One region of the Bradyrhizobium sp. LA6.1 genome, then DNA from elsewhere that is predicted to be linked to it. Evidence: riboswitches for the same ligand, from Rfam matches in the RefSeq annotation. Region 1 holds a riboswitch; each other region holds the start of a gene.

Evidence for each region. Region 1 has a riboswitch for cobalamin ahead of ABIB99_RS21120 (DUF1636 family protein). Riboswitches for the same ligand answer to the same signal wherever they lie in the genome.
Region 2: it holds a riboswitch for cobalamin, as region 1 does, so the genes downstream of both, ABIB99_RS02545 (TonB-dependent receptor) here and ABIB99_RS21120 (DUF1636 family protein) in region 1, are expected to answer to the same signal.
Region 3: it holds a riboswitch for cobalamin, as region 1 does, so the genes downstream of both, ABIB99_RS08140 (TonB-dependent receptor) here and ABIB99_RS21120 (DUF1636 family protein) in region 1, are expected to answer to the same signal.

The regions. Positions count from the first base shown of each region.
Region 1 covers NZ_JBEPQK010000008.1:34,260-37,532, reverse strand. The annotation lists gene cobW (cobalamin biosynthesis protein CobW) at 1-700, opposite strand, end outside; gene ABIB99_RS21120 (DUF1636 family protein) at 697-1,071, opposite strand; cobalamin riboswitch at 1,168-1,389, opposite strand; gene cobO (cob(I)yrinic acid a,c-diamide adenosyltransferase) at 1,430-2,065, shown strand; gene ABIB99_RS21110 (cobyric acid synthase) at 2,092-3,273, shown strand, end outside.
Region 2 covers NZ_JBEPQK010000001.1:569,424-572,696, reverse strand. The annotation lists gene ABIB99_RS02555 (FixH family protein) at 1-272, opposite strand, end outside; gene ABIB99_RS02550 (hypothetical protein) at 375-740, opposite strand; cobalamin riboswitch at 969-1,176, shown strand; gene ABIB99_RS02545 (TonB-dependent receptor) at 1,377-3,273, shown strand, end outside.
Region 3 covers NZ_JBEPQK010000003.1:209,426-212,698, reverse strand. The annotation lists gene ABIB99_RS08145 (TonB-dependent receptor plug domain-containing protein) at 1-850, opposite strand, end outside; gene ABIB99_RS08140 (TonB-dependent receptor) at 847-1,926, opposite strand; cobalamin riboswitch at 2,041-2,254, opposite strand; gene ABIB99_RS08135 (hypothetical protein) at 2,330-2,551, opposite strand; gene ABIB99_RS08130 (hypothetical protein) at 3,039-3,251, opposite strand.

The DNA.
Region 1 (3,273 bases):
CGTTCTCTGCGGCAGCGCCAAGGCCGAGGATGACACGCGCATCGATCGCGCCATCGGTGACGGAGAGCATCGGCACGCGGCGCGGCATCTCGGCGGTGATGGCGGCTTTGGCCGCTTCGATCCCTGCAGCGCCCGCAAGATCGGCCTTGGTCAGCAGCACGATATCGGCGCAGGCGATCTGGTCCTCGAACACTTCCGACAGCGGCGTCTCGTGATCGAGATTTCCATCCGCCGCGCGCTGCGCTTCCACGGCAGCCGGGTCCGGCGCAAAACGGCCGGCGGCGACAGCCTCGGCATCGGCCAGCGCAATCACGCCATCGACCGTGATGCGCGAACGGATCTCAGGCCAGTCGAACGCCTTCAGCAGTGGCTTCGGCAACGCAAGCCCCGAGGTCTCGATCAGGATGTGATCGGGCCTCACCGGCCGCGCCAAGAGCTTTTCCATGGTCGGGATGAAATCGTCCGCAACGGTGCAGCAAATGCAGCCATTGGCGAGCTCGACGATGTTCTCTTCCGGACAATTGGCATCGGCGCAGGATTTCAGGATCTCGCCATCGACGCCCTCGCTGCCGAACTCGTTGACGAGCACTGCGAGCTTCTTGCCGCCAGGGTTTGCGAGCAGATGCTGGATCAGCGTCGTCTTGCCTGAGCCGAGAAAACCGGTGACCACCGTGACAGGGACTTTTGCGAGCGAGTTCATTCGGCGGCCTCCGGCAACACGGCAATGGGGGGAATGCGGGCAAGCGATTGCTTGCGGAAGATTTCGGGACGGCTGCGCCAGGGCACGAGGCCGTCGGGCGCGGCGGCATAGGCCGCAGCACCCGCGACCACGTCGCTCGCATGGGCCTCTGACAGACGACCATAGACATAGGACCAGCGGCCGGGCGCGCTGAGCGCAACCGAGCAGCCCTGGCTGCATGCCGACAGGCATTCAACGGGAACCACATTGACGCCCTCGGGCACGCCGGCGTCGAGGATCGCACCATGCAGGCGCTTGCCGGGCGTCGTCTCACCCTCGTCGAGCGTCTGGCCGGCACGGCAGGTAATACAGACGTGAAGTGTGACGGTCATCGCCTCTTCCAGGATAAACAGCGGGAGGCGAAGAGGCACACGGACCATTCCCCCGAAGGTCCGTTTCCCCGTCGCGGAACACCCCGTCCGCCGGTCCAAAACTCGTCCGCGCTGGCAGGTCTCCCGGCTTGCGGAGCAGGGCTTTTGGCCCTTCGATCCCCGCCTTCCCGATCCCCTGGGGGATCAGTGGCTTCGGGCATCTCTCCGGTCACGGTCGCGGGGGCGGCTGCAGTTTGGAGCCGAATCTTGTCGATTCGGACCCTATCGCATTCCCTCTTCGCCTGTCATAGGACAGGAACCAACGCCGGGCCACCATTTGCCCCCGGCCGCCTCTTGTCAAGCCGAAGGACCCTGTCAGATGACGCCTGAACCGGATACCCAAACGGCCGAGGAAACCGACGCCCGCCACGCCGCGAAAATGGCGAAAATCAAGGTCGCCCGCGACAAGATCATGGCGACCAAGAGCGGCGAGAAGGGCCTCATCATCGTCCACACCGGCGCCGGCAAGGGCAAGTCCTCCTCCGCCTTCGGCATGATCGTCCGCTGTGTCGCCCATGGCTTCCCCTGCGCGGTCGTGCAGTTCATCAAGGGCGCCTGGGACACCGGCGAACGGCGCCTGCTCACCGGCCATTTCGGCGAGCTTTGCCAGTTCCATGCGATGGGCGAAGGTTTCACCTGGGAGACGCAGGACCGCGCCCGCGACATCGCCGCAGCACAGGCCGGCTGGGCGAAGGCCAAGGAGCTGATCTCAGATTCCAATCTGCGCATGGTCGTGCTCGACGAGATCAACATCGCGCTGCGCTATGACTATCTCGACATCGCCGAGGTCGTCGAATTCCTGAAAACGCACAAGCCACCGATGACGCATGTCGTGCTCACCGGGCGCAACGCCAAGGACGAGTTGATCGAGATCGCCGATCTCGTCACCGAGATGACGCTGGTCAAGCACCCCTTCCGCTCCGGCATCAAGGCGCAAGCCGGCGTCGAGTTCTGAGCACGGCCCCAGGTTCTGAAAACACCATGGCGCGCGCATTGATGATCCAGGGTGCCGGCTCGGACGTGGGCAAGTCGCTCATCGTCGCCGGCCTCGCCCGCGCCTTCACGCGGCGCGGCCTGCGCGTGCTGCCCTTCAAGCCGCAGAACATGTCGAACAACGCGGCCGTCACTGTCGACGGCGGCGAGATCGGTCGCGCCCAGGCGCTTCAGGCGCTGGCCGCCGGCGTCGAGCCGCACACCGACATGAACCCGGTGCTGCTGAAGCCCGAGACCGATGTCGGCGCACAAATCATCGTCCAGGGAAAGCGGATCGCGACCGCGCGGGCGCGTGAATATGCAGCGATGAAGCCGTCGCTGATGGGCGCGGTGCTGGAGAGTTTTGAGCGGCTGAAGGCGCGCGCCGATCTGGTGCTGGTCGAAGGCGCCGGCAGCCCGGCCGAGGTCAACCTGCGCAAGGCCGACATCGCCAATATGGGCTTTGCACGCAAGGCCTACGTGCCGGTCGTGCTGGTCGGCGACATCGACCGCGGCGGCGTCATCGCCCAGCTCGTCGGCATCAAGACGGTGATCGACCCCGACGATGCCGCGATGATCCAGGGTTTCGTCATCAACAAGTTCCGCGGCGATCCCTCGCTGTTCGACGACGGCTATAGACTGATCGAGCAGAAGACCGCGTGGCGCGGCCTTGGCGTGCTGCCCTGGTTCGCGCGCGCCGGCGAGCTGCCGGCCGAGGATGCGCTGGGCCTGAGCGATGCGCGCAAGCCGGGCCAATGCAAGATCGCCTGCCTCGCGCTATCCCGGATCGCCAATTTCGATGATCTCGATCCGCTCAAGCTCGAGCCTGGCGTCGATCTCGTGATGGTGCGGCCGGGCGAAGTTATCCCCGGTGACGTCCGCCTCGTCATCATCCCCGGCTCGAAGTCCACCCGCGGCGATCTCGCCTTCCTGCGCGCGCAGGGCTGGGACATCGATCTCCTGGCGCATCATCGCCGCGGCGGCCATGTGCTTGGCCTCTGCGGCGGCTATCAGATGCTCGGGCGCAGCGTCGCAGACCCCGATGGCATCGAAGGTCCTGCCGGCGACACGCCGGGTCTTGGACTTCTCGACGTCGCCACAATGATGAGCCCGCAGAAGACGCTGACGCGCGTCGCGGCCGTGCATGCCGCCACGGACCAGCCGATCGACGCCTACGAAATCCACATCGGC
Region 2 (3,273 bases), on a different contig from region 1:
CCAGGCTCCCTGGACGGCAGCGGCGCGACCGCCGACTCCATCTCGGCCATCCCGTCCGGAGCCATGTCGAGGCGGGTCTTGAAGATGACCGCGTCCGGTATCGGCTTGCCGGTCTGCCGGTTCGTCAGGCGAACGGCGAGCGTGACATCTTCGCCCTTCTTCATCTGCGGAGTGACGGGCTCGAAGGCGTAGTCGCCCGCGCCCGCCATCGCGGCGGAAGCGGCAAGCGAAAGGGTGGCGGCGAGAGCCGCGGTGCTGATCTTGGAAAGCATTGTCCTGTCCTCATGAATTGATCTTTCGCCGTGGCGCGTGAAGCGCGCACGTCAGTCGTCGTCGCGAGCAGGCCTGCCGCTCGCGTCTCGGGCTTTGCGAGATCAGATTCGAGGAGGTCGGAAAGGAGGACTGCCGCCGCGGAAGGAAACGACCTGATCCGGGGGGATAGCCATCGTGCTGGCCATGACGGCGAGACGTTCGAACGCCACGGGCCGGACATCACCGAGCGCGATGATCCCGCCAACGCAGCAGAAGCCCATCCCGCACTTGTAGCCGCCGCTATGGGAGCCCGTTCCCTTCATGTCGGGACAACAATCGTCCATCGACATGTCGGCGTCGCCGCTCATGTGCATGGCCGCCTGCATGCCATCCGACGACATTGCGAGGTTCGCGGCGGACGCGCCAACCGGCAGCATCGCCAGGGATATGGCGATGGCGACTGCCAGGATGGTACGGACGAACTGCATCAATATCGACTTACCTTGTCGGGCCGGAACTCGACCTCAGTAGCATATTCGGACACCAGCAGTTATTGATCGTGGTCAAGCGTTCGTTACCCAGGCTCGTCCAGAGGCCGGGTTGGACGTTTCGACGCGGTCCTTCGGACTATCGTGCAAAACAGCAACACAAGGCCACCATCGACCCACCGACCCGTCCAGCAGCCCGCGCGGATGTTGACGCGCTCATCCCCTGATGCCAGTTTCGTGATCGGTAGTGTCCGCAAGGACTCTTCAAGGGAATGCGGTGCGTCCACCTCGGTGGGCAATTCCGCGGCTGCCCCCGCAACTGTAGGCGGATAGCCGACGACCAAACGAACCACTGGAGCCCCGCTTGGGCCTCTGGGAAGGTGGTCGAAGGCGATGACCCGCGAGCCAGGAAACCTGCTACCAGCCATGGTCACGCGCGAACGCATTGGGCGGGGTGCCCTGATGTCGGACAAGTAGCCGGTGCATCCGCCGCCTGGGGCGAAGGTGGATGACTAAGGCAACCGCGGTGACGGTTTGTTTGCGTCGCCGCAGAGCGTTGTCGTGCAAAATCTTCATTTCCGTGCTGGCGCAAGGCCAGCGTTATCGCGTGCTTTCCTGATTACTCTGCTCTCGTCGGTGTCCTTGTCGTCCGCGGCGCTCGCGCAAAGCGCGGCGCAGGACAACCGCTCCCGGGAGGTCGGTCCGGTGATCGTGTCGCCGCCTGCGCCGCGACAGGCTCCTGCCGTCAGCCCGGGCACTCAGAAGCAGCGCGCGGCCCGGCGCGCCGCGGGACGCAATCGTGGCGCCCCTGCTGTCGCCGTTCCGGCCACGCAAGCTCCGAGCGGCCCGGTGCAGACGCCGCTCAACACGGCAGCCGTCACCGACGTCGGCTCCCGGCTCGGCATCACGGCGCGCGAGATGCCGGCGACCGTCGAGGTCATCAGTCAGCGGACGATGCAGGACCTGGGCATCCGGACCACGACCGACGTCGCCAAGGCTGCAGTCGGCGTCACCGGCGGCGATGCGCCCGGCGCGCCCGCCATCTTCTCGATGCGTGGTTTTTCCGGCGACCAGATCTCCACGCTCTACAACGGCATCCCGATCGGGCCGTCGACCATGACCGGCCGTCCCATGGACGTGGCTGGCCTCCAGCAGGTCGAGATCATCAAGGGACCGGACTCGCTGGTGGCGGGCCTCGGTGCGACCGGCGGCGCCATCAACTACGTGAACAAGGCGCCGCACACCGGACCAATCGTCAACGACGCCTTCACCTCCTACGATTCCTTCAACGGCTATCGCGCCGGTTACGGATCGGGCGGCAGCACGCTGATCAACGGCCTCGACTACCGCTTCGACATCAGCCATTTCAACAACAAGGGCTTTATCGACGACACCTATTCGAAGCTCAGCAACGTCTCGGGCCAGCTGAACTATCGCGTCAACGAGAACCTGAGGATCTGGGGCGCGACCGAATACAGGCAGGACAACGACCGCTTCTACTGGGGGACGCCGCTGGTGCCGGCGAACGCGCCGGGCATCGTGCCGACGTATGGCGTCGTCTCCGGCCTCTGGAGCAACTATTACCTCGGCGGCGGCACGCCGGTCCCGGTCACCATCGACGCGCGCACGCTGACCACGAACTACAACGTGCTCGACAATCACAGCGGCGCCAACGAGCTCTGGCTGCGCAGCGGCTTTCAATGGGACATCACCAACAACATCTCGCTGAAGAGCCAGGTCTACGGCTATGACGCCCACCGGCACTGGTTCAACAACGAGATCTCGTCGTTCGACCAGACCGTAGGCAATTTCGCAGGCGCGCAGAGCATCTACCGCGAGCGCTTGGCGCTCGATCACGCGCAGCGGCTCTACGGCAACATCACCGACCTCACCGTCAATTCCAACGTCGGCGGAATGGACAATCGCTTCGTCGCCACCGTGGCGGCGAGCAGCAATCAGTTCAACGTCTCGCAGGACACGCTGTTCTTCAATGACTACGTCGACCTCCTCAACCCGGATCGGGGGTTCTATGGCCCGCGCGCCGACGAGAAGATCTATACCCATCTCGACACCGCCTCGCTGTCGTTCGAGGACCGGCTCAAGCTGACCTCGACCTTCGCGCTGATCGGCGGCATCCGTTTTGAAAATATCGAGCTGTCGCGGACCCGCTTCGACGAGAATGGCCTCCTGAAAGCCAACTATCCTTTCTCGAAGACGTTCAATCCGGTCACCGGACGCATCGGCTACACCTGGGACATCGCGCCCGGCGTGATGCTTTACAGCCAGTACGCGACAGCAGCCGACCCGACGGTGGCGAACATCTTCATCCTCAGGCCCACGACGCCGCTGCTGCTGACGACGTCGCGGACCTACGAGACCGGCGTGAAGCTGCTGTCGGCCGACAAGCGCGCGGAGGCCACGTTCTCGGCCTTCGACATCGAGCGCAAGAACGTCTACGTCCCCGAAAGCGGCATCCTCTTCAACGTCGCCGGCAAGATGGCCTCCAAGGGCGTCGAGATTGCCGCCGCGGTCA
Region 3 (3,273 bases), on a different contig from region 1:
TGCTGAAGTCGCGGTTGCCATCGACGAAACTCCCGACGCGCAACACTGTTGCGGACAATGTGAGCGGGTCGATCGGATTCCAGATGACATTTGCGCTCCACTTCTCCTTCGGACGCCTCAGCAGCTCCAGTCCCGCCGTTGCATCCACTGCGCGGGTAAAAGTGTAGTCGGCACGAACGCGAAGCCGGTCGGTGATCGCAGCCGCGACGAAGCTCTCCGTGCCCTCCGTGATCGCCTTGCCGATATTGGTGTTGGTGCTCGTGAACGTCACGGGATCGAACGTGCTCTGGATCAGGTCGGTAATGTTGTTACGGAAGTAGGTCGACCCGAAGCGGACACGATCGCCAAACAAGGGTTGCTCGAAGCCGGCGTCGTATCCGACGCTTTCCTCGGGCCTGAGGTTGGGATTTGCAAAGAAGAAGAACGCGGGAAAGCTGACGTAAAGCTGGTTGAGCGTCGGCGCCTTGAACCCCGTGCCGTAGCTTCCCTTGAACTTCGTATCCGTGACCGGCACGATCACGGCAGACGCCAGACGAAAGGTCGGATGCTCTCCAAACCGCTCGTTGTCGTCCTGCCGGACATTGGCCGTGAAGAAGATGCGATCCCGGAACTGGGACTGCAGCTCCATATATCCGGCCTTGTTGACGTTTTGCGCCGAAACCGTCGCCGTTTGCAGTGTTTCGGTCTCATGCTCCGCGCCAATGATGACATTGTTGTTGGGCGCGAGCTGGGTCGTGGTGTGCCAATCATACTTGACGCGGTCGCCGGTCGTGATCGTGGCCATCGCGTCGCCGGGCGAGATGTTGTAGTTCCAGTGATTGGTGTAGTTGACGCCGAAATAGCTTTTCATCCGGTCGTCGAGAGCGGACCAGACCGCCTCCCCGCGCGTGAAGAGCTGGTGCACCGTCTGCGTGCTTTGCGCGGCCGCGGGAAAGCTCGCGGATGTGACGGGATCGAAGGTGTCTCCGGTAAGCGCAGGGTGGCGTCGGTGTACCGCGCCACGCCGTTGAGCGTGAGGTTTTCGCTCAATTCGGCGCCAAGCTTCGTCGAATAGGTCATGTTGTCGTAATAGTTGCCGATCGCCTTCTGCCCCGGCGGCAGCAATTCGACCGGTGTCACCGGCACGTCGTTCGCGTGGAAATGCGCGACGTTGAAGGCATAGTTGAAGTGGTCCTGTGAGCCGCTCAGACCTGCAGTTTGATTGAACGTTCCGAACGAGCCTCCCTCGACCGAGCCGGTGGCGCGGGCGGGACCGTCGCCCTTCTTCGTCACGATGGAGATCACGCCACCCAGCGCGTCTGCGCCGTAGAGACCGCCCTGCGGACCGCGCAGGACTTCGATCTGCTGAATGTCGGAGGTGAGCAACTGGCCGAAATCAAACGAACGGTTCGGGTTGCCGGGATCGCTGACATCGATGCCGTCGATCAGGACCTTGGTGTGGTTGGAATTCGTTCCGCGCATGAAGATCGACGTCTGTCCGCCCGGACCGCCGGTCTGCACGAGGTTCAGGCCAGGAACCGCGCTCAGCGCATCGGATGCGGTCCGGCGCTGATCGCGCTCTATGTCTCTGGCGGTCAGAACCGTCACCGAGCTCGCAACCAGATTGGTCGGAGTGACAACGCCCGTCGGACTGACGACGACCGTCGGAAACAGGTTGGCCGCGGATACCCCGGCAACCGGAGACGACGCCGGCACCAGCTCGGGCTTCGGCAGCCGAGCGACGCGCCGCTGCTCGGGCTGGTCGGGCGCAGGCCGCGCGGCTCGCGGCTTGGCCGCACGCTCGGTCGGCGCGACCTCGACCGGCGGCAGCAGATCGGGCGATGCCGACTGCTGGGCCCGGGCGATGGACAGATCGAGCGAATACAGGGAAACGAACGCGACAACGCCGGCGCGGAAGCGCCTGGCGGCAAAGACAATACGGGACACTCTTGTAACCTCGGTATGACGTCAGTGGCACGTCACAGCGAACGAGGTTTCACGGCGGAGCGTTCGATTGCTCCGGTGAAGCTAATGTCTGTACTCCCCGACCGACATCTTCGCGTGTGACCACGGCTGACGGCAGGTCTCCTGGCTCGCGGGTCGTTACCTTACGTCGCCTTCCCAGGACCGAGATTCCCAGTGGCATATGACGAAAGATTCACCGCTTACAGTTGCGGGGGCAGCCGTGGCGTTGAGAATATCCCGGTATCGGGAAAACCTCGCACCACGTTCCCTTTTGATCTCCGTGAGGAGAACCGTCACCGGCCAATCTACGGGGCGGGCAAGCGAAGAGTCAATCGGCCGGTTGCATCACGGTCAGAGCGCCGCACCGGAGATTGAGCCGGCGCAATCAGGCCGGCTCCCGCTCCGAACGCGTCCTGATCATCGCCCGCTCGCCGGCATCGACGAGCTGGCCGATGCCGGTGCGGCCTGTGAGCGCGCAGCGGATGATGTTCTCGGCAACGGACCTGCGAAAGCAATGGTCCTCGCCGACCGGGCGATTGCGGCAGACCCGATCCAGCGCCAGCTTCATGTTGATCCGGGTGCGGGTGTCGAAATGCTCGCTGATCATTCGCAGGGCCTCGATGCGTTGATGTCGGAGCGGAAACGCGTCGGCGTAGGCCGGGTTCCAAAAACGGACCGCGCAAGGCGTTGCGCAGAACCGACTACGCCCGATCTCTTGGTCCTGTGACGGGCGGGCTACGCCCGACCTCTTGGCCGCTGGGCCTGAGCCCAGGCCGCGGTGACGTCGCGCAGCGGAGCGTGATGCGCCGGATCGGGGTCAGCTCACCGGAGGCCGAGATGATGGCGGTCTCCTCGCGGCGACAGCGCGGGCATACGAAGCGGACCTCGTGCGGCGACGAAGACCAGCTCGAACGTTTGACGTTGGCCGCCATCGGCCATGCATCGCAATGCGAGCACGACACCAGGAACCGACCGGGATCGAGCATACCCATTCCATAGGACTCCGCGTCCTGCCTGCCGCTTCAATGACTAACCCATGTGAATCGTTCCGGTGCCCGAGCACCCTCAGCGCTAGCTCCAGCCAGCGCCGCCGCTCAGTGGGCACCCTTGAGGGTGCATGACGTGGTGCAGGTGACGGTGTTGCCGTGGTCGCACGCCTTGCAGGCGGCAACGCACTGGTTCATGTCGCGGGGATTGTAGGAGCTGTAGTTCCGCATCGCACAGACCGGGGTCGAGCCGGTGATGTCCTGCTCCTGGTTGCAGGCGGCCGTCATGAGCGCGAAGATGAGGACTGCGAGAAGGCGCATGGGATTGCCCTGGTGAGGAGCG